DNA from 4 places in the Cupriavidus mimosae genome. Region 4 is predicted to be linked to each of the others. Evidence: predicted binding sites of a transcription regulator. Region 4 holds the regulator's gene; each other region holds the start of a gene.
The links. Region 4 encodes LexA, which represses DNA repair genes until DNA is damaged. Its sites were predicted from a motif close to ACTGTATNNNNATACAGT; they were not measured.
Positions count from the first base shown of each region.

Region 1: the regulator LexA is predicted to act here: its motif matches at 2,006-2,023, upstream of recA (recombinase RecA).
Region 2: the regulator LexA is predicted to act here: its motif matches at 2,343-2,360, upstream of MKD50_RS14445 (CppA family protein).
Region 3: the regulator LexA is predicted to act here: its motif matches at 3,111-3,128, upstream of MKD50_RS10760 (ATP-dependent helicase).

Region 1 covers NZ_JALHRY010000005.1:291,287-296,903, reverse strand. The annotation lists gene recX (recombination regulator RecX) at 225-692, opposite strand; gene recA (recombinase RecA) at 800-1,864, opposite strand; gene MKD50_RS12030 (response regulator) at 2,101-2,790, shown strand; gene MKD50_RS12025 (sensor histidine kinase) at 2,839-4,383, shown strand; gene MKD50_RS12020 (DUF4212 domain-containing protein) at 4,380-4,718, shown strand; gene MKD50_RS12015 (MFS transporter) at 4,965-5,617, shown strand, end outside.
Region 2 covers NZ_JALHRY010000007.1:8,592-14,208, reverse strand. The annotation lists gene MKD50_RS14455 (2-hydroxy-3-oxopropionate reductase) at 1-720, opposite strand, end outside; gene MKD50_RS14450 (malate/lactate/ureidoglycolate dehydrogenase) at 797-1,900, opposite strand; gene MKD50_RS14445 (CppA family protein) at 2,028-2,312, opposite strand; gene MKD50_RS14440 (GntR family transcriptional regulator) at 2,436-3,170, opposite strand; gene MKD50_RS14435 (pyridoxal-phosphate-dependent aminotransferase family protein) at 3,341-4,561, shown strand; gene MKD50_RS14430 (FAD-binding and (Fe-S)-binding domain-containing protein) at 4,727-5,617, shown strand, end outside.
Region 3 covers NZ_JALHRY010000005.1:32,844-38,460, forward strand. The annotation lists gene MKD50_RS10755 (class I SAM-dependent rRNA methyltransferase) at 1-941, shown strand, start outside; gene MKD50_RS10760 (ATP-dependent helicase) at 960-3,068, opposite strand; gene MKD50_RS10765 (TlpA disulfide reductase family protein) at 3,222-3,755, opposite strand; gene MKD50_RS10770 (SoxW family protein) at 3,892-4,395, opposite strand; gene MKD50_RS10775 (hypothetical protein) at 4,526-5,128, shown strand; gene MKD50_RS10780 (LysE family transporter) at 5,209-5,617, shown strand, end outside.
Region 4 covers NZ_JALHRY010000003.1:219,282-224,898, reverse strand. The annotation lists gene rpsR (30S ribosomal protein S18) at 1-140, opposite strand, end outside; gene priB (primosomal replication protein N) at 144-443, opposite strand; gene rpsF (30S ribosomal protein S6) at 533-907, opposite strand; gene MKD50_RS07395 (asparaginase) at 1,027-2,019, opposite strand; gene MKD50_RS07390 (hypothetical protein) at 2,018-2,287, shown strand; gene lexA (transcriptional repressor LexA) at 2,275-2,928, shown strand; gene MKD50_RS07380 (hypothetical protein) at 3,043-3,213, shown strand; gene MKD50_RS07375 (hypothetical protein) at 3,259-3,603, opposite strand; gene dusA (tRNA dihydrouridine(20/20a) synthase DusA) at 4,254-5,267, shown strand.

The sequences.
Region 1 (5,617 bases), on a different contig from region 4:
CATGCCGCGTTGGCCGGGAACATCCTCGTGCGGCGACTGTCGGGCCCGGATTGTCGGCCGACCATGGCGCCGCGGCAGGCCGGGCGGCCTTGCCGCAATGCACCAGCAGGCACCGGCTCCCCGCCTCGACAAGAAACGGCGGCCGGCATGGCGCGATGACGCAACGCAGCGAAATACACATGACGGCAGCGCAGGTACTTCCCGAGGCTGCCTCGCCAGGCGGCTCAGTCCGCGTCGCCGTAGTCCTCGTCCGCGCCCTGGATGATCTTGCCGACCACCGCGCGCGAAAAGCCGCGTGCCACCATGAAGCGGATCTGCTTGGCCCGCGCCTCGGGCGTGTCGGGCGGCGTGCCGAAGCGCTTGCGCCAGACCTCGCGCGCGCGCTCGGCTTCGGTGGCGCGCAGGCGCTCCTGCAATTCGCCCAGCTGCTCGCTGTCGAGCTTGTGGGTCTTGGCCTCCTGCATCACGCGCGCGGTACCGTAGCGGGCACCGCGGCGATGCACCAGGCTGTCGGCAAAGCGCTGGTTCGACAACCAGTTCTCGCGCTCCAGCGCGTCCAGCAGCTGTTCCAACTGCTCGGGCGACTCGGCATGGGGCGCCAGCTTGCGCGCCAGCTCGGCGCGGCTGTGCTCGCGGCGCGACAGGTAGCCGACGGCGCGGGCCTTCAGCGACAGCGGGGAACGGGTTGCCATGGGTGACCGGGATCAGCGGTTGGAAGGATGGCGCCGCGGCCAAGCAAAAAGGCCGGGGCATCGGCGATGCCCCGGCCTTCAAGATGGCGCAGCGGCCGCCGGCGCGGTCAGTCTTCGACCGTTGCCGCGGTGGCCGCAGCGGTGGGGTTCATGGCCACCACGCCCAGTGCCGCGCGCACCTTGTTTTCGATTTCGGCGGCAATGTCAGGGTTCTCGCGCAGGTATTCGCGGGCGTTGTCCTTGCCCTGGCCGATCTTTTCGCCGTTGTAGCTGTACCAGGCGCCGGACTTCTCGACGATCTTGGCATCCACGCCCAGGTCGATGATCTCGCCCTGGCGCGAGATGCCCTGGCCGTAGAGGATATCGAAGAAGGCCTCGCGGAACGGCGGCGATACCTTGTTCTTGACCACCTTGACCTTGGTCTCGTTGCCGATCACGTCGTCGCCCTTCTTGATCGAGCCGATGCGGCGGATGTCCAGGCGCACCGAGGCGTAGAACTTCAGCGCATTGCCGCCGGTGGTGGTTTCGGGCGAGCCGAACATCACGCCGATCTTCATGCGGATCTGGTTGATGAAGATCACCAGGCAGTTGGTGCGCTTGATGGTGCCGGTCAGCTTGCGCAGCGCCTGGCTCATCAGGCGGGCCTGCAGGCCGGGCAGCGAATCGCCCATTTCGCCTTCGATTTCGGCCTTGGGCACCAGCGCCGCGACCGAGTCGATGATGATCAGGTCGATCGAGCCCGAGCGCACCAGCGCGTCGGTGATTTCCAGGGCCTGCTCGCCGGTGTCGGGCTGCGAGATCAGCAGGTCGCCGACATTGACGCCGAGCTTGGAGGCGTAGTTGACGTCCAGCGCGTGCTCGGCGTCGATAAAGGCGCAGGTGCCGCCCAGCTTCTGCATTTCGGCCACCACCTGCAGCGTCAGCGTGGTCTTGCCCGACGATTCAGGCCCGTAGATCTCGACCACGCGGCCGCGCGGCAGGCCACCGACGCCAAGTGCGATGTCCAGGCCGAGCGAACCGGTGGAAACCACCTGGATGTCCTTTTCGACCTCGCCGTCGCCCAGGCGCATGATCGAGCCCTTGCCGAACTGCTTCTCGATCTGGGAGAGCGCGGCGGCAAGCGCCTTCTGCTTCTCGGCGCTCACGCCGGCACCTGCCTTCTTGTCGTCCATGGTCGTCCTTGAATCAAATGGTGTATAAATAGGCCGCATGTGGCGCGGCACCGGCATTTGCCGGCATCAGCGCCGGCCCGGCTGTCTGCGCGGCCGCACTCCAGGGGGTCTCCCCGGGCGGCCCCAGCGGAACGTGCGGGTACTGTATAAAAAAACAGTATGCTTGGCAAGCCCCTTCGCGCCCCCGTGCCCGTTGCGCACCGGTGCCGGCTCTGCCGGCCAGGGTGGAGACAACCATGCGCATTCTGATCGCCGAAGATGACGACGTGCTGGCCGACGGCCTGACCCGCTCGCTACGCCACTCGGGCTACGCCGTCGACCATGTCGCCAATGGCCTCGAAGCCGATTCGGCGCTGTCGACCCAGACCTTCGACCTGCTGATCCTCGACCTGGGCCTGCCGCGCATGAGCGGGCTGGAGGTGCTCAAGCGCCTGCGCGCGCGCGGCGCGATGCTGCCGGTGCTGATCCTGACCGCGGCCGACAGCGTCGACGAGCGCGTCAAGGGCCTGGACCTCGGCGCCGACGACTACATGGCCAAGCCCTTCGCCCTGTCCGAGCTGGAAGCGCGCGTGCGCGCGCTGGTGCGGCGCGGCGCCGGCGGCGGCGCCACGCTGATGCGGCACGGGCCGCTGGCATACGACCAGGTCGGGCGCATCGCGTATCTCAATGACCAGATGCTGGACCTGTCCGCGCGCGAGATCGGCCTGCTGGAGATCCTGCTGACGCGCAGCGGCCGCCTGGTGTCAAAGGAACAGCTGGTGGACCACCTGTGCGAATGGGGCGAGGAAGTCAGCAACAACGCCATCGAGGTCTATGTGCACCGCCTGCGCAAGAAGATCGAGGTGGGCGGCATCCGCATCGCCACCGTGCGCGGGCTGGGCTACTGCCTGGAAAAATTCCAGCCGGCGGTGGCCGCGCCGCACTGATCCCATCACCGCAGGCCGCGTGACCGACCTGAGCGCAATCTCGCCCACATGAGCCTGCTGCGACTGCCCTGGCGGCGCGGGCCGCGCGCCGCGCCCCCACCTCCTTCCACGGACGCCACCGACCAGGACCTGGCCGACGCGCTGCCGCACCTGGAGGAAAGCACCGCCCATCCCGCGCCGCGCTCGCTGTTCGGCGAGATCCTGGACTGGATGCTGGCGCCGCTGCTGCTGCTCTGGCCGATGAGCATCGCGGTGACCTACCTGGTGGCCAAGTCGATCGCCAACGGTCCCTTCGACCGCGCGCTCGAAGCCAGCGCCATCGTGCTGTCGCAGCAAGTGCGCGAGGTCAATGGCCGCGTCACACTGCAGCTGCCGCTGTCGGCGCGCGAGATCCTGCGCGCCGACGAGACCGACAACATCTACTACCAGGTGGTCGGCAAGCGCGGCGAATATATCGCCGGCGACCAGGACCTGCCCTTGCCTTCCGAGGACGACCAGGGCCACGCCGGGCTGGTGTCGCTGCGCGATGACCGCGTCGCCGGCAACGACGTGCGCGTGGCCTACACCTATATCGAGCTGAAGCAGGTCAGCGGCACCCAGCCGGTGCTGGTACAGGTGGCCGAAACCCTGGACAAGCGCGCGCGGCTTGCCAACGAGATCATCAAGGGCGTGATCCTGCCGCAGTTCGTGATCCTGCCGCTGGCGGTGGTGCTGGTGTGGTTCGGGCTGTCGCGCGGGCTGGCGCCGCTGACCGCGATCCAGCAGCGCATCCGCGCGCGCAACCCCGGCGATACCAGCCCCATCGACGAACGCGCCGCGCCGCAGGAGATCACGCCGCTGGTGGGCTCGTTCAACGACCTGCTGGCGCGGCTGGACCAGTCGGTGCAGACCCAGAAGCGCTTTATCGCCGATGCCGCGCACCAGATGAAGACGCCGCTGGCGGGCCTGCGCATGCAGGCCGAGCTGGCGCAGCGCGAGCAGTCGCCGGAAGAACTGCGGCGCTCGCTGGCGCAGATCGCGGGCAGCTCGGAACGCACCGCGCACCTGGTCACGCAGTTGCTGTCGCTGGCGCGCATGGAAAACCTGGCCGGCACCGGCGGCATGGCCGCGCTGAACCTGGCTGCGCTGGCGCGCGAGGTGGTCAAGGACTGGCTGCCGCAGGCATGGGCGCGCGACATCGACCTGGGCCTCGATGCCGACGACCATCCGGTGATGGTCCAGGGCAACCGCCTGATGCTGACCGAGATGCTGAACAACCTGCTCGACAACGCCATCCGCTACACGCCGCGCGGCGGCCACGCCACGGTGCGGGTCAGCGCCGACGCCTTCGAACCGTTCGCCTACCTCGACGTGGAAGACACCGGCCCGGGCATTGCACCGTCGGAGCGCGAGCGCGTGATGGAGCGCTTCTACCGGGTGCTCGGCACCAACACCGAAGGCAGCGGCCTTGGCCTGGCGATCGTGCGCGAGATCGTGCAGCAGCACGGCGGCGACGTCCAGATCTCGGACCACGTCTACCAGCAATCGCCACGGCTGGCCGGCGCGCATTTCCGCGTGACGCTGCGCCGTCCCGAAAACTTTCCGCCCGCATGAACGACACCCCTGCATCCGGCAGCGCCGAGGCACGCCATCGCCTCGCCTGGCATCGCAACCTGCGCTGGATCTGCGGCCTGCTCGCGGTCTGGTTCACGGTCACCTTCGTGGTGGCGTGGTTTGCACGCGACCTGCGCTTCAACTTCTTTGGCTGGCCGTTCTCGTTCTGGGTCGGCGCGCAAGGCGCGCTGGTGGTCTATGTGCTGATGGCCGCGCTCTATGCCTGGCGCATGAACCATGACGACGCCGAGGCCGAAGCCAGCAGCGCCAAGGCGCCGCCGGCGGCAATGCCATCGCAAGGCGCCTCGCGCGGTCCTGGCGCGGATGCTGCATAGCCGCACGCCCGCAAGTCGCACAGCAGCGCGGAGCGCATGCGCCGAGGGCCCGCAGCGCAACATCCATAGCCCTGTGCGCGCCTAGCGTATACCCCGACGTTTTTTGCCGCCGGCACGCCGGAATCTGTCAGAACGCAGTAAGTTTCGCCACCCACAATCCTCTGCAACTCTGGGCATAGCGGCCAGCCGCGCGGCGCTTTCCGCGCACCACGCCCGCCCCAGATCCATTCCAGACGGAGGAGACAAATGGCAAACGTGCAAAACGTTGCGGTGCCCGGAGGGGGCGCGCAGAACGCACCGATGACTGCCGAAGAGCGCAAGGTGATCTTTGCCTCGTCGCTGGGCACGGTGTTCGAGTGGTACGACTTTTATTTGTATGGCTCGCTGGCGGCGATCATCGCCAAGCAGTTCTTTGCCGGGCTGGACCCGACCTCGGCCTTCATCTTCGCGCTGCTCGCGTTTGCCGCCGGCTTTATCGTGCGGCCGTTCGGCGCGCTGGTGTTCGGCCGCCTGGGCGACATGATCGGGCGCAAGTACACCTTCCTGGTGACGATCCTGATCATGGGCGTATCGACCTTCATCGTCGGCCTGCTGCCAGGCTACGCCACCATCGGCTGGGCCGCCCCGATCATCCTGATCGCGCTGCGCATGCTGCAGGGCCTGGCGCTCGGCGGCGAGTACGGCGGCGCCGCCACCTACGTGGCCGAACACGCCCCGCACGGCAAGCGCGGTGCGTACACGTCGTGGATCCAGACCACCGCCACGCTCGGCCTGTTCCTGTCGCTGATCGTGATCCTGCTGTGCCGCGAGGCGACCGGTCCCAACTTCGAGACCTGGGGCTGGCGCATCCCGTTCCTGGTGTCGATCCTGCTGCTGGGCGTGTCCGTCTATATCCGGCT
Region 2 (5,617 bases), on a different contig from region 4:
CTGGTGCAGCGCGATGCGAAAACCCGGGTCGAAGGTGCGGCGGATCATCCGTTCGCCATGCACTTCCAGGATGCGCGAACTGGCAAAGCCGCCCATCAGCGCCTCGCGCACGCGGGCCGGATCGGCGCCGGCGCGGGCCGCCAGCACCAGTGCCTCGCCAACCGCCTCGATGGTGAGCGCCACGATCACCTGGTTGGCCACCTTCGCCACCTGGCCGTCGCCGGCCGCGCCCACGCGCGTGATGTTCTTGCCCATCAGCTGCAGGATGGGCAGCACGCGGTCGAACACCTCCTGCTTGCCGCCGGCCATGATCGACAAGGTGCCGGCCCTGGCACCGACTTCGCCGCCCGACACCGGCGCGTCGACATAGTCCGCGCCAATCGCCTCGATGCAGCGCGCGAACTCGCGCGTGGCGATCGGCGAGATCGAGCTCATGTCGATCACCGTGACGCCGCCCGCGGTATCGGCCAGCCCGTCGGCGACGCCGCGCTCGCCGAACAGCACCTTCTCCACGTCGGGCGTGTCGGGCAGCATCAGGATGATGGTCTCCGACTGCCTGGCCACGTCCTCGGCGCTGGCACAGGGCTTCACGCCGGCATCCTGCAGGTCTTGCGGCACGCCGCTGCGGCTATGGGCGGACACGGCATGCCCGCCGTCGACCAGGTGCCGCACCATGGGCTTGCCCATCACGCCAAGCCCGATAAAGCCGATCTTGCTCATGTCAGTGTCCGGTAGGGGTTCAGGCGTCAACCCGGGAGTGCGCGGTGCACCGCGCCGGGCGCATACCTGATGATAGTCACCCGCGCGCCAGCGCCGACAGCGGACCAGGCGCGGGATGCGCGCTGGCCCGCGCCGCCGCCACGCGCGCCGCGGCGTCGTCCAGTTGCGCCAGCGTGCCGGCATCGATCGGGATCTGCTCCGCGCGCGCCGCGCGGAAGGCGCGCTCCGGTTCGCCGGGCAGCTGGATGCCGGTCTGCCCGGGCTGCCGCCGCGCGCTTTTCATCCAGTCGGCGAAGGCCGCGACTTCATGTCCGAACGAAGTGCTGGTGCCGAGCCGCGCGGGATCGAACACGATCGCCAGCATGTTGTTCCAGACCGCATGCTCGTGCCGCAGCGTTTCCGGGCGGATGGTATGGCCGCCCGTGACCGCGGCGCCGAGCAGTTCGCACATCACCGCCAGCACGTGGCCCTTGTGCTCGCCGAAGGGCCGCAAGGCGCCTTGCGGCGTGTCGGCGGGCGGGTACATCACGGCGGCATCGGTGGTGGGCTCGCCCTGCGCATCGAGCAGGCAGCCGTCCCCCACCGGCACGCCCTTGTTATGGGCCACGCGCACCTTGCCCAGGGCGATGGCGCTGGTGGCGAAGTCCAGCACCAGCGGCGGCTCGGCGGCCATCGGCACGCCGATGGTGAACGGATTGGTGCCGTAGCGCGCGTCGTAGCCGCCGTGGGGCGCCACGATCGGCTTGGACAGCACGTTGACGAAGTGGATCGAGATCAGGCCCGCCGCCGTGGCCTGCTCGGCCCAGTGGCCCACGCGCCCGAGGTGGTGCGACTGGCGCAGCCCCATCACGCAGACGCCGTGCTCGCGGGCGCGGGCGATGGCCATCTCCATGGCTTGCGCCGTCACGGCCTGCCCCATGCCGCGGTTGCCGTCCAGGCTGAGCAGGCTGCCGGCGTCCTGCAGCACGCTGACCTGCTGGTTGAGCTGCAGCTCGTTCGCCTGCCACGCCAGCACATAGCGCGGGATCATGCCGACGCCGTGGGAGTCATGCCCGCTCAGGTTGGCGCCGACGAGATGGTCGGCCGTCAGCTGCGCTTCCCGGGTGCTGCTGCCGGCGGCAAGCCAGAGACCGGTGACCCACTGGTGCAGGGCGCGGGTGGGAATGCGGAGTTCGCTCATGTCGACCTTGGAGGGAGGAATACGTTGTGAAACACAAAGCCCCGTTGCCGGGTGATGGCAACGGGGCTTTCATGATACGACCGGCACGCGCCCGATGATCCGCGCGTGGCCGGTGATCGGCAAATGCCTACTGGCGCGAGGCCTCGTGCACCGGGGCTGTTGCCAGGATTTCCCTGATGCGGGCCAGGTAGCTGTCGCCCACCGCGCGGTGGATGCGTGCGGTCTCGGCGGCGAACTGGCGCCGGTTGGGCGGGCGGATGCCAAGGCTGCGGCAGATCGTGGACAGATAGGGCTTGCGCGGGCTCGCCAGCCGATGCACCGCGCTCTGCAGGGCGGCATCGCCGATGCGGCCGCGCAGCCAGGCCAGCACCTGGCGGTCATAGTCGTTTTGCACGCGGATCAGGTGTTCCATGCCGGGGCTCCACTGTTCATCCATACAGGTACTGTAAATATATACAGTATTCGCGCATGGAGGCAAGAAAAATCCGGCCCCGGCACGGTAAAACGCTGCGCTGCGGTTACGCGTACCCCGCTTTCAGAAGATTCTTGTGCCAGTGGCGTCGCCCGATACCAGGGGCAGCACCGCGTCGCGCTTCTCCAGCAAGTGGCGCTTCAGTACCGCCGCCAGCCGCTTGCCGTCGCGGGCTTCCAGCGCCTGGATCATCTCCTCGTGGTCTTCGACCGCGTCGTCCCACTTGCCGCTTTGCTGGTTGGAGCGGAAGCGCAGCGCCTGCAGGCGGCGGTTGATCGACTGGTAGGTCTGCCGCAGCGCGCCGTTGCGCGCGGCCTCGTTAATCCGGTCGTGGATCTCCTGGTTGCGGCTGTAGTAGCCCGGCAGGTCGTTCCGGGCGCGGCAAGCCAGCATCGCGTAGTGCAGCGCCTTGATCTGCGCCAGTTCCGCCGCAGTGATGCGCTCGCAGGCCAGTTCGCCGGAAAACGCCTCCAGCCCGCTCATCAGCTCGAAGCTCTCCCTGACTTCGGCCTCGGTCATGCGCGAGATGCTGGCGCCGCGGTTGGGCAGAAGATCGATCAGGCCTTCGGCCGCCAGCACCTTGAGCGCCTCGCGCAGCGGCGTCCGCGAGATGCCCAGGGTCTCGCACAGCTCGCGTTCATTGAGCTTGGTGCCCGGCGCAAACACGCCTTCGACGATGAATTGGCGCAGGTGTTCGACCACCGTGTCGTGCAGGCGCGGGCGTGCCAGGCGCGCCAGCGAGGGCGCAACGTGCTCGGCAACGCCCGACGTCTGGTTATCGTTATATGAGTTTTGCATTCAATGTCCTCTATCTACTTGGCGCGAATTTTACTGCATCTCGCTTTCTGGCTTCAAAATTCGGGTTAACCATCACAACGTGCCGCAAATTTTGCCTTGGAGCACATCCATCGCTCTGCTATAGTCGATTGCATTCAAAATTCATAAAACAACAAGGAGGCACGATTTCCATGATTCACCTCGATTTCCATCCCTCTGGCCGCCACTTTCTGCAGATCCCGGGCCCGAGCCCGGTGCCGGACCGAATCCTGCGCGCGATGAGCTATCCGACCATTGACCACCGTGGCCCGGAGTTCGGCGCACTCGGCCGCAAGGTGCTGGCCGGCATCAAGGAAATCTTCAAGACCCGGCATCCGGTGATCATCTACCCGGCGTCTGGCACCGGTGCCTGGGAAGCGGCGCTGACCAACACGCTCAGCCCGGGCGACCACGTGCTGATGTTCGAGACGGGGCATTTCGCCACCCTGTGGAAGAAGATGGCCGAGGCGCTGGGCCTGCGGCCGGAATTCCTGGGCCTGCCCGGCATCGAGGGCTGGCGCCGCGGGGTGCAGGCGGACATGATCGAGGCGCGCTTGCGCGAGGACAGCGGCCATGCGATTCGCGCGGTCTGTGTAGTGCACAACGAGACCTCGACCGGCGTGACCTCGGATATCGCCGCGGTGCGCCGCGCCATCGATGCCGCCGGGCACCCGGCGCTGCTGCTGGTGGACACGATCTCGGGCCTGGGTTCGGCCGACTATCGCCATGACGAGTGGGGCGTCGACGTGACCGTGTCGGGCTCGCAGAAGGGCCTGATGCTGCCGCCGGGGATCAGCTTCAACGCGCTCTCGCCGAGGGCGATCGCCGCCAGCCAGCACGCCCGGCTGCCGCGCGCGTTCTGGGGTTGGGCCGAGATCATCGAATCGAACAAGAACGGCTACTGGCCGTACACGCCCAACACCAACCTGCTGTACGGCCTGTCCGAAGCGCTTGACATGATCCTGGGCGAGGGCCTGGAACAGGTCTTCGCCCGCCACCAGCGGCTGGCGGAGGCGACACGCCAGGCCGTGCGCGCCTGGGGCCTGCAGATCCAGTGCGCCGACCCGGCGGTGTACAGCCCGGTGCTGACCGGCGTGATGATGCCCGACGGCGTCGACGCCGATGCGGTGCGCAAGCTCATCTACGAGCGCTTTGACATGTCGCTGGGGCAGGCGCTGGGCAAGATGCGCGGCCGCATGTTCCGCATCGGCCATCTCGGCGATTGCAATGACCTGACCCTGATGGCGACGCTCGCCGGTTGCGAGATGGGGCTGAAGCTGGCAGGCGTGCCGCTTGCCGGCAGCGGCGTAGCCGCGGCGATGGCTTCGCTGGCCGCGCACGCCGACAAGCCGGTGCTCAAGGCCGCCGCCTGAGCGCAGCCAACCAAGCGCAGCCGACCGAGCCGCGCAGGCCATGGCAGGCGCGGCACGGTCCGCCGCCTGCCTGATTTTCTTGCCAAGGCATCACCCACGACATGCGCCCACCGCAGGCGGCCGCATGCATCGCCGCGGGCGCGCGGCCCTTGTTTCTTGCATGCCATGAACATGACTTCGTCTTCCCTGCTGGTCAAGCCGATCCACCTGGTGCCCGCGCAGCACCGGGCCACCTCGCCGTTGTCGGCGCTGCTGCGCAAGGAACTGCGCGGCGACGTGCTGTTCGACCGCGCCGCCCGCGGCCGCTATGCCACCGATGCTTCTATCTACCAGATCATGCCGGTTGGCGTGGTGGTGCCGCGCGACCAGGCCGACCTGGTGCGCGCGCTCGACATCGCGCGCGACCAGCGGGTGCCGGTGCTGGCCCGCGGCGCCGGCACCAGCCAGTGCGGCCAGACCGTGGGCGAGGCGCTGGTCATCGACACCAGCAAGTGGCTCAACAACGTGGTCGCCTTCGATGCCGGCGCGCGCACGGTGACGGTGGAGCCCGGCATCGTGCTGGACCACCTGAACGCCTGGCTCAAGCCGCACGGGCTGTGGTTCCCGGTGGACGTTTCCACGGCGGCGCAATGCACCATCGGCGGCATGGCCGGCAACAATTCGTGCGGCTCGCGCTCGATTGCCTACGGCAACATGGTTCATAACGTGCTGGCCATCGATGCCGTGCTGGCGGACGGCAGCGATTGCCACTTCGGTTCTCTGGCGCAACCAGTGGCGGCAGGACGCACCGAGGGCATCCTTCATGGGCTGCAGCGCATCGCCACGCGCGAGCGCGGCGAGATCGCCGAGCGCATGCCCAAGGTGCTGCGCCGCGTCGCCGGCTACAACATCGACCTGTTCGACTGCCAGAACCCGCGCGCCTATACCGACGACGGCCACGCCAACCTCGCGCATATCCTGGTCGGCTCCGAAGGCACGCTGGCCTGCAGCCGCCAGCTCACGCTCAAGCTGGCGCCGCTGCCGGCGCACAAGGTGCTGGGCGTGGTCAACTTCCCC
Region 3 (5,617 bases), on a different contig from region 4:
TTGCCTACCGGCGCCAGTGGGTGCGGGACAGCGACGCCGTGCGGCTGATCTTCGGTGAATCGGACCGCCTGCCCGGCCTGATCGTCGACTACTACGGCAGCGGCGCCACGGGCCAGCTGGTGTGCCAGTTCAATTCCGCCGGCGTCGAGCACTGGAAGAGCGCGATCGTGCAGGCGCTGGTCAAGGAGACCGGCTGTCCCAATGTCTATGAGCGCTCCGACGCCGCCGTGCGCCAGCGCGAGGGGCTGGAACTGGTGACCGGCGTGCTCGCCGGCGCCGAGCCCGATCCGGCACTGTCCGTGACCGAGCACGGCGTGCGCTATTACGTCGACGTGCGCAACGGCCACAAGACCGGCTTCTATGTCGACCAGCGCGACAACCGCAAGCTGGTGGGCGACCTTGCCGAAGGGCGCGAGGTGCTCAACTGCTTCTGCTATACCGGCGGCTTTTCGCTGGCGGCGTTGCGCGGCGGGGCCAGCTCGGTGACATCGATCGATTCCTCGGGCGAGGCGCTGAAGATCGCCGCGGGCAACGTGACGCTGAACGGGTTTGATCCGGAGCGCGCGACCTGGCTCGATGCCGACGTGTTCAAGACGCTGCGCGAATTCCGCGCCGAGGGCCGCCAGTTCGACCTGATCGTGCTGGACCCGCCCAAGTTCGCGCCGTCGGCGCAGCATATCGACCGTGCCGCGCGCGCCTACAAGGAAATCAATCTGGTCGGCACGCAGCTGCTGCGCCCGGGCGGGCTGCTGTTCACGTACTCATGCTCGGGAGCGATCAGCATGGAGCTGTTCCAGAAGATCGTCGCCGGCGCGGTGACCGATGCTCGGGCGGATGCGCGCATCCTGCGCAGGCTGTCGGCGGGAACCGATCATCCGATGCTGGCGGCGTTCCCGGAAGGAGAGTATTTGAAGGGGTTGCTACTGGAAAAAGTGGCCTGAGCTGAAGGCTAACTCCCATCACCGCCACATATTCCGCATCCGACTGGCCAGATCCACCGGCGCCAGCGTCGGCTTCACTGCGCCTTCCCCCGGCATCGGCGGCGGCGGCCACGAGCGGCTGTAGAAGTTGGGCATCACCCGGTTCGGCAAAAACCGTGTGCGCGACGCATACACATGCCGGTCGCCGAAGCCCACCTGCTGGTGCACGTAGAACCGCTGCGGCACGATGACATCGAGGTGGTCCCTGGCCCGCGTCATCGCCACATAGAGCAGTCGCCGCTCTTCCTCGATCTCTTCGGTGGTGCCGGTGGCCAGGTCGCTCGGCATGCAGCCGTCGACGGCATTGAGCACATAGACCGCCTTCCACTCCTGGCCCTTGGCCGAATGGATGGTCGACAGGATCAGGTAATCCTCGTCGCGCGAAGGCACGCCGGACTCATCGCTGGAGGCGCTGGGCGGGTCCAGTGTCAGCTCGGTCAGGAAGCGCTCGCGCGCGCCATAGGTGGCGGCGATGCGCTCCAGTTGCTGCAGGTCGGCCTGGCGCGCGGGGGCATCGTCGTGCAGGCGTTCGAGGTGCGGCGTGTACCACGCCAGCACCTGCTCGAATTCCGACGGCCACGGCGAGGTCGGTGCCATCAGCGCGCGCGCCAGCGCAAGCAGGTCGGCCCACGCCGGCGCGGCGGCCGGCGGCGGCTCGAATTCCTGCAGCGAGAACAGCGGCTCGGTCGCCAGCGCCATGGCATCGAGCACGCGTGCCGCGGTCTTGGGGCCGATGCCCGGCAGCAGCTGCAGCGTGCGGAACCCCGCCATGCGGTCGCGCGGGTTTTCCAGCCAGCGCACCACCGCCAGCACATCCTTGACGTGGGTCGATTCCAGGAACTTGAGCCCGCCGAATTTCACGAACGGGATATTGCGCCGCGCCAGCTCGATCTCCAGCTGCGCGCTGTGGTCGGCGGCGCGGAACAGTACCGCCTGCGCCATCAGCGCCAGGCCGGCCTCGCGCCGCGCCAGCACCTGCTCGACCACGTAGCGGGCCTGGTCGGCCTCGTCGTTGACCACGATCACGCCCGGCTTCTCGGCCGACTGGCGCTCGGACCACAGGTCCTTGGTATAGCGCTCGGCCGCCAGCCCGATCACCGCGTTGGCGGCCTGCAGGATCGGCTGCGTCGAGCGGTAGTTCTGCGACAGCGTGACCTGCTGCGCCGCCGGCGTGAACTGCGCGGGGAAATCCAGGATATTGCGCACGGTGGCGCCGCGGAAGGCGTAGATCGACTGCGCGTCGTCGCCGACCACGGTCAGGCCGCGGCCATCGGGCCGCAGCGCCAGCAGGATCGACGCCTGCAGGGCGTTGGTGTCCTGGTATTCGTCGACCAGGATATGGTCGAAGCGCGTGCCCATGTCCTGCGCGATGGCGGGCTCGGCCATGGCCTGCGCCCAGTACAGCAGCAGGTCGTCGTAGTCGAGCACGTGCTGCTTCTGCTTGGCCTCGACATAGCCGGCGAACAGCGTGCGCAGCGCATCGACCCACATCGCATAGCGCGGGAACTGCTGCCTGAGCACGTCTTCCAGCGGCGCCTGGGTGTTGACCACGCGCGAATAGATGGACAGGCAGGTTTCCTTCTTCGGGAAGCGGCTGGCGGTCTCGGACAGGCCCAGGTCGTGGCGCACCACGTGCATCAGGTCGGCGGCGTCGCCGCGGTCGCTGATGGTGAAGGCCGGCGACAGCCCCAGGGTCTCGGCGTATTCGCGCAGCAGCCGCGCGCCGATGGCGTGGAAGGTGCCGGACCACTGCAGCGCCGCGCGCCCGGCGCCGGTGCTGGTGCCCAGTGCCTGGTCGACGATGCGCTCGACGCGCCGGCCCATCTCGGCGGCGGCGCGGCGCGAGAACGTCAGCAGCAGGATGCGGCGCGGATCGGCGCCGCCCAGCACTAGGTGAGCGACCCGGTGCGCCAGCGTATTGGTCTTGCCCGAGCCGGCGCCGGCGATGATCAGCAGCGGCGCCTCGCTGCCGTGCTCGACCGCGGCGCGCTGCTCCGGATTGAGCCGGGACAGGTAGGCGGGGAGCGCTTCGGCGTCGGGGGTGGCGGCTTCGGCTGATTCAGCCGCGGGGGCAAGGTCCAGGGTCACGGGTTGGGGCGGGCAGGACACGCGATGAGAAAACTGGCGCCAACTGTATATCCATACAGCCCGCCGGCGCAACCCGCCGCGCGCGGGATCGGGCCCGAAAACAAAAAAAGGTGCTCGATGAGCACCTTTTGTCGCAGGTTCGCGGCGCGGGCGTTACGCTGACTTTGCCAGCGCGCCGTCGAGCAGCTTGTGCAGCGCGTCCCACTCGGGCTCGCCGACATAGCGCTTCAGGATGCGGCCTTCCTTGTCGATCACGAAGGTGGTCGGCGTCAGGCCCACATTGCCGAAGGCCTTGGCCGCGCTGCCGTCGCTGTCCATTGCCACCTTGAACGGCAGCTCGCGCGTCTTGGCGAAGTTCATCACGTACATGGGCGGGTCGTAGTTCATCGCCACCGCGACGAATTCCAGCCCCTTGCCCTTGAACTGCTCGTAGGTCTTGACCATGTCCGGCATCTCCTTGATGCAGGTGGCGCAGCTGGTGGCCCAGAAGTTGACCAGGTAGACCTTGCCCTTGAGGTCGGCGGTGCTGACCTTTTCGCCCGACAGCAGCGTGAAGGTGGCGGCCGGCGCGGTACCGGACGGCGACAGCGCGCGGTAGCCGAACCAGCCCAGCAGCGCCAGCACCACCACGGCGGCGACGATGGGCCAGGGCTTGCGGGAGGTCTTGGAGGCGGGGGTAGTGGTCATGGGAATCCGGCTGGAGCCGCTTCGTAAGTGCAGGGGAGGACCGGGCAGTGCCGGTCAGCAGTGGGACATTCTAATGCGGCAGGCGTTCGCGCGCCTGCGCGGTACCGCCTTGCGGTGACGCGCTGGAACCCTTTCGTCACTTGCGCGCGGCGACGGCGGCGCGCGCCTGCGCCAGCGCCTGTTCCAGGTAGGCGCCGTAGAAGTCGGGCTGCATGCCGCGCAGCGGGCCGGCGGCGGCGCGGCCCTGGCGGTCCAGGAACAGGACCGTGGGCGCCACCCTGACCTGGTGCGCGCGGGCCCAGGCGCGCGCGGTGGTTGGGCTGCCGTCGGCATCGCGCAGCGGGGTGTCGGCGGTCATGTCGAGTTCGCGCACGGCGATTTCGCCGGCGGCGGCCTGCGGGCCCAGGTAGTTGCGGCGCACGGTATCGCAATAGCTGCAGCCCGGCATCGATACCAGTACCACCAGCGGCTCGCCGCGGCGCGCGGCGTCGGCGCCGTGGGCGGCGAGGTCCGTGGCCGGCGGCAGGTGCGGCGGGCTGGCGGCGGACACGCCGGCCACGGCGGCCAGCAGGGCGCCCGCAGACAGCCAGTGCAGGCAGGAGCGAGAGGTGGCAGCTGGGGCGAGGCGGGAGGCAGGCATGGCGGATGTGGAGCGGAGGAGGCGGCGCGGCAAGCACTGGCGCGCCGCTTCCGGGATAATACCGGTTTCCGCGCGCCGGCGATCGCGCCCGCGCGCGCCGTCCCGAGCCTGTGCTTCCGCCCCGTTTTCCATGCGTCCCGTGCCGCCCCCGCCGAGCCCTGCTGCCGCGTCCCGCTGGTCCCTGACATGCAGTGCCGCGCTGCTCGCGCTGGCCCTGTGCGCCTGTTCGCCGCGCTATGACTGGCGCACCATCCAGTCGGGCGAGGGCGGCTACGCCGCGCTCTATCCCGGCAAGCCCACCAGCGCCGCGCGCGACGTGACCATTGCCGGGCGCAAGCTGCCGATGACGATGGAGGCCGCGCGCATCGACGACACGCTTTTCGCCGTGGGCGTGGTGACCCTGCCCGCCGACGACGAGACGCTGCGGCGGGAGGCCCTGGCGGCGATGCAGGCCGGCCTGCTGGCCAACCTGGGCACGCTGTCGGGCGAGCCGCGCACGCGGCCGGTCACCATCATGAGCGCGGACCGGCCGGGCCGCCCGCTGGCCGGACTGGAGCTGCAGGCCAGCGGCGTGTCGCCGCAGGACCAGTCGCCGCGCCGGCTCAGCGCGCGGCTGGTGGCGGTGGGCACGCGCGCCTTCCAGGCGGTGGTGCTGGAATCCGGCGCGGCCGCGCGCGACGCGCGCCAGGCCGAACAGGTGGAACAGTTCCTGGGCGGGTTCCACCCGCTCTGAGGCGCCTCGGCGCCGCAGCGAATCACAAATGCCGGGGGGCGATGCGCCGCCCCGCATGTTGCAGTCATAGGAGAGTTGAAATGCGTTGGGAAGTCTGGTTGGCCTATTTCGCCGCGTGTTGGGTGATCGCGGTGTCGCCGGGATCGGGCGCGGTGCTGTCGATGAGCCATGGCCTGTCGTACGGGCTGCGCAGGACCACCACCACCATCTTCGGCCTGCAGGCCGGGCTGGTGATCGTGCTGCTGGTGGCCGGCGGCGGGCTGGGCGCACTGCTGCTGGCCTCGGAACAGGCCTTCATGGTGGTCAAGACCATCGGTGCGCTGTACCTGATCTACCTCGGCATCCAGCAATGGCGCGCGCGCGTGGAAGCGGATGCGGCGCAGGACGGCGGCCCGGTGCGCGTGGCGGTGATGAGCCGGCGCCGACGCTTCGCCACCGGCCTGCTGACCAACGTGACCAACCCCAAGGGCATCATCTTCATGGTCGCGG
Region 4 (5,617 bases):
TCCTTCAGGGTGTCCAGATCCTTGTAGTCGATCTGTTCGACGCCAGCCACGGTGAAGCGGCAGAAGCGCTTGCGCTTGAACAGCGGGTTCTGTTGCTGGAAGCGCTTCTTGTTCTTGTTGTCACGTTTGACGAATGCCATGATTCAATCCTTTTCGAATGCTTTACATCCAGTGATGTGAAAGACGAGAGCCTTGCTGTTGCGGTGCTTGCGGGCCAGGAATCCTTCGCAGTCGAGCAGCGTGCCGAGCGGTAACCGCTCCAGACGCTGGCCGACCTGGCCGATTCCCATCGCAGCGATTGCAAACTCGACCTGCCGCGGCGTCTGTGCCTCGACGGCCTCGCCGCTGTACTGCAGGATGCAGTTCACGACGGGGACCCCGGCCGGGGTATAGCGCAGGGCATCGCGTTCCGCCAGGGTGGCGGCAAGCCGAAGCTGGTTCAACGCGGGGCCTCTTGCTGGTTGCAATCGTTGCGGTTTGCGCTGATGCCCTGGCCGACGCTGTCAGCCACGGCGCGCACCGCAGTCCGCACTCAGGCGGCCTGGCCTTCGGTGGTCGTTTGCGCGGCCTTGCGGGCTTCTTCGCGCTGCACTTCCTTCATCATCGGCGAAGGTGCGGTCTCGGCCTTCTTGGTCTGCACGATCAGGTGGCGCAGGACGGCGTCGTTGAACTTGAACGCATGTTCCAGTTCCGCCAGGGTTTCCTTGCCGCATTCGATGTTCAGGCAAACGTAGTGAGCCTTGGCCAGCTTCTGGATCATGTAAGCCATCTGGCGACGGCCCCAGTCTTCCACGCGGTGAACGTTGCCGTTCTGCGAGGTCACGAGCTGCTTGTAGCGCTCGATCATGGCCGGCACTTGTTCGCTCTGGTCCGGGTGGACGATGAAGACGATTTCGTAATGACGCATTGACGCTCCTTTTGGGATTAGCCACCCGGGCGTCACGAGTCCGGTGTGGCAAGGTTGAATAGCCTTAAATTATAGCCCGCCCCGCACCAGCAACGCAAGCCGCTGATTTCACGGACAAATCAGGCACCGGCAAAGACCGCCTGCAGCCGCGCCGGGTCGCGCGCCAGCCCGGCATCCGCCGCCAGGGCCAGCATCAGCAACACGCGCGCCTTGTAGGGGTTGAGGTCAGCCGCGGACACGAACAGACCGTCGGCAGGGGTGGGTTGCGGCGGGATCGCCACATGCCCCGCACCGGTACGCGAACTGCGCACCACCGCCACCCCGGCTGCGGCGGCGTCGGCAAGGGCCTCTGCCAGCACCTCATGGATCGAACCATTGCCGGTCGCGGCGACGACCAGCCCGGCGGCGCCGGCCTGCACCAGCGCATCCACCACCGCCCTCCCCGGCTGAGCGTAGCTGGCCACGATCTCTACCACCGGCCACCCTGCCGGCATCGGGCCGATGGGGGCAGCCGCGCGGGGCGCCCGGGCAAAGCGCACGTAGTCGTCCTGCACGAACCCCAGCGGCCCGCACGGAGAGACAAAGGCATCGACCGCCGACGTATGCATCTTGGCCACGTCGCGTGCCGCGTGGATCTGCTGGTTCAGCACCACCAGCACACCCTTGCCGCGCGCATCCGGATAAGCGGCGACGCGCACCGCATCGAGCAGGTTGAGCGGCCCGTCCGCCGACAGCGACGTCGACGGACGCATCGCCGCAGTCAGCACCACGGGCACCGGGCACGATTGCGTAAGGTGCAGCGCCATCGCGGTTTCTTCCAGCGTGTCGGTGCCGTGCGTGATTACGATGCCCGCAACGTCAGGCTGCGCCGACCAGTGCTCGACCCGCGCCGCAAGTGTTTGCCACAGCGCGAAGGTCATGTCCTTGCTGTCGACCTGCGCCACCTGCTCGGCCTCGATGCGGGCCACCGACTGCAACGGCGGCACCGCAGCCAGCAATGAGGACACCGGCACGGTCGCCGCCTGGTAGCGAGCGCTGCTGGCGGCGCTGCCGGCCGCGCCAGCGATGGTACCGCCAGTGGCCAATACGACGATGCGAGGCAATTGGGTCATGGGAGCGCGCAAGGATCTTGTTCTGGACAAAGGAAAGGCGATTGTAGCGGGCGCACGCGCCCTGCCGCAGCCGCAATCAGAGGCATTGGCCGACGTCCATGCGATACGCCTCAAAATTCTGCTTGCACTGACGCCGATACTGTATAAAATCACAGCATACTGTTTAAACATACAGTGCCCGGCCCGCCGGATGCTGGATAACGAAGCAGAACTCCCGTTATCCAGCCCGGCGGCCCTGCACGGAACGGCGATCCCATGGCGACCCTGACACCCCGGCAGCAGCAGATTTTCGATCTGATCCGCAACACGATCCGCCGTACCGGCTTCCCCCCTACCCGCGCCGAAATTGCAGCGGAGTTCGGTTTCTCCTCGCCCAATGCCGCGGAAGAACACCTGCGGGCGCTGGCCCGCAAAGGCGTGATCGAACTGACGCCGGGCGCGTCGCGTGGCATCCGACTGAAGGTCTCGCGCAGCGATTCGGAATTGCCGGACCAGTTCTCGTTGCCGATGGCTGGCGTGATGCAGCTGACGCTGCCGCTGGTGGGCCGCGTCGCAGCCGGCAGCCCCATCCTGGCCGCCGAGCATATCGATCGCCAGTACCAGGTCGATGCCTCGGTCTTCGATGAGCGACCGGATTACCTGCTGCGCGTGCGCGGGCTGAGCATGCGCGACGCCGGCATCCTCGACGGCGATCTGCTCGCCGTGCGCCGCGCCAGCGAGGCCGCCAACGGCAAGATCGTGGTGGCGCGACTGGGCGACGACGTCACCGTCAAGCGCCTGCAGCGGCGCGGTGGCCATATCGAACTGATTGCCGAGAACCCGGACTTCACCAACATCATCGTCGAACCCGGTGAAGAGTTCTCGCTGGAAGGCATCGCCGTCGGGCTGATCCGCTCTTCCGGCTTCTAGCCGGGCACCATCGCAGGCACGCGCCCTGCGCGGGCCCACCCGCTTCCATTGCTTTGCAGACGCCGCCCGGCTTGCCGGGTGTTGACCCCGCTTTGCCCAAAAAGAGGTGCCACCATGCCGCAAATCCACCACGTCGCCGCCCGCCGTCCGGTCAAGCCCGTGCCGTTTCGCCAGAGCAAGGGCGTACGCGTCTACCAGGGCACGCAGCGCCGCACCATGGTCGGCAGCATGGCGGCCATTTGCCGCATGCTGGAACTTGAAACCACCGAAAAGCTGGCCGCCTGACTGATATCGGCAGACCCTTGCCGTGTCTCCGGGCCTCTGCCCCGCTCAGCTACGCGCGCAGGCCTTGGCTTCGGCCTCCAGTTCCGTCGGCGTCAGCTGGGGAAACCAGGTATCGGTCTTGCGCAATTCCAGCGCAGTGCCATCGGCCTGTGCCGTCAGAGAGATCAGGTAGGCGTATTGATATTCACCGCTTGCCGCGCTCTGGCCGATACGGATCTCGGTCTGGTTTTTCGCCGGCAACTGGACCAGCGTAGCCTCATCGCCCAGATTGTTGCGCAGGCATTTCGCGACCTCGGCCATCTTGACCGGCGTAAACAGCCGCATCGGCGGGCGAGCGCGGACATCCTTCTCCGAAGTGCCAGTGGCACACCCTGCCACCATGGTTGCCATCGCTGCGCCAATCAGTACCGTTCGAACCAACATACCGCCCCCGGGGAATGCAAAACGGCGCCCTTGAGAGGCACCGTTCTGGAGAATGCTTGGGGTGGCTGGATGGGACTCGATCCCACTACTGACCCCATTGAAATCAACGCTTTCGGCTTCGCATTGTTCCGCACTAGCGCTGAAATTTTCACAGTCTTCGTACGGGTCTTGCGGGCGCCAGGTGCGGATTTTACCCTGCGCGCGGGCCAGGCGCTATCTCGATTTTTGCGCCATTAGCCAGCAGCGGCGTTCGGCACGGCAAGGCGCTCACCGGCGCTTGCACTCGATCTTCTCTTCATTCCCCGTAGCGCTTCCAATACTCACATCGGAATGCCTTCGGCATCGACCCGCGAACATGCCGAGCTTCATATCCAGCCACTGGCGGGTGGCGTGCGCCTGCGCGCGGAGCACAGCAGTCCAGCGAATTTTGCCGGCCAGCCGCTATGGCTCCGCTTAGATCGTGGCGCAGCAGACCTCGGTGCGGTAGCCTATACTCACGTCTTCTCGCTGGCCCGCCCCCGCTTGGCCCCTGCAGGGGTGCAGTGACCTGCCCATGCCCCCGCGCCATTCTCAGGGGCCTGCTGCCGCGGCCGACCCGCACCCAATTGCCGTATCCCATGAACGTAAATCCCCGCCGCATTTCGGTTGCGCCGATGATGGACTGGACCGACCGTCATTGCCGCATGTTCCATCGCCAGCTCAGCCGCCACACCTGGCTGTATACCGAGATGGTGACCACCGGCGCGCTGCTGCATGGCGACGTGCCGCGCCACCTCGACTTCGATGCGGCCGAGCATCCGGTCGCGCTGCAGTTGGGCGGCAGCGAGCCGGCCGACCTCGCCATGGCGGCGAAGCTGGGCCAGCAGTGGGGCTATGCGGAAATCAACCTGAACTGCGGCTGCCCGTCCGAGCGCGTGCAGCGCGGCGCCTTCGGTGCCTGCCTGATGGCGGAGCCGCAACTGGTGGCGGACTGCGTGAAGGCGATGCGCGATGCGGTGGAGATTCCGGTAACCGTGAAGCATCGCATCGGCATCGACAAGATCGAGCACTACGATTTTGTTCGCGATTTTGTCGGCAAGGTGGCGCAGGCGGGTTGCAGCACGTTCATCGTACACGCGCGCAATGCGATCCTGAAGGGCCTGAGCCCGAAGGAAAACCGCGAGATTCCGCCGCTGCGATATGAGGTGGCGTACCAGCTCAAGCGCGAATTCCCGGAGCTCGAGATCCTGATCAACGGCGGCATCGTGAGCCATGACGAAATCGCCGCTCATCTGGAGCACGTCGATGGCGTCATGATCGGACGCGAGGCGTATCACCAGCCGTATATCCTCGCGGAAATGGACGCGCGCTTCTATGGCGACACCAGCGCGCCGGTGCCGTCGCGGCTCGAGGTCGAACTGGCGATGCAGCGTTATATCGGCGACTGCGTTGAGCAAGGCGGATACATGGGTGCCGTGACACGGCACATGCTCGGCCTGCATCGTGGCATCGCCGGCGGACGTGGCTGGCGCCGCGTGTTGTCAGATGCGAGGCGCATGCATGCGGCGCGCACGCGGACCGACGTGGATGCGCTGTTCGAAGAGGCGCGCACGCATTTGCGTCCGCACGCGCAAGAGCCGCTGGCCGCGTAAGCGCGCACGGCCGCGTGCCGTGCCGAGGCCGCGTTCTAACTTCGAATGGTGAAAATATGCATGGCGGCGCGCGGGTTCCGCGCGCCGCACATGAGATGCCGGATCGCCCGGAAACCGGCGTCCGGAAAGGGATTCCCCTAATTCGCTGAGGCAGGGCACTTTCTTACACTGTGCCTGCCCTCGAATACAGGGCTTTCTTCAACTGATTATTAGCCCGCTCCGGCGGGCTTTTTTTCGTTGGCGATCTCGCGCTTGCGGCATCGCTCTTCGTTTACCCGAATGGTGCATTGCCCGCACGGCAGTTACAGTGCAACGGCCTTCAGGGCATTTGAGATCGCTAAAGTTAAGAG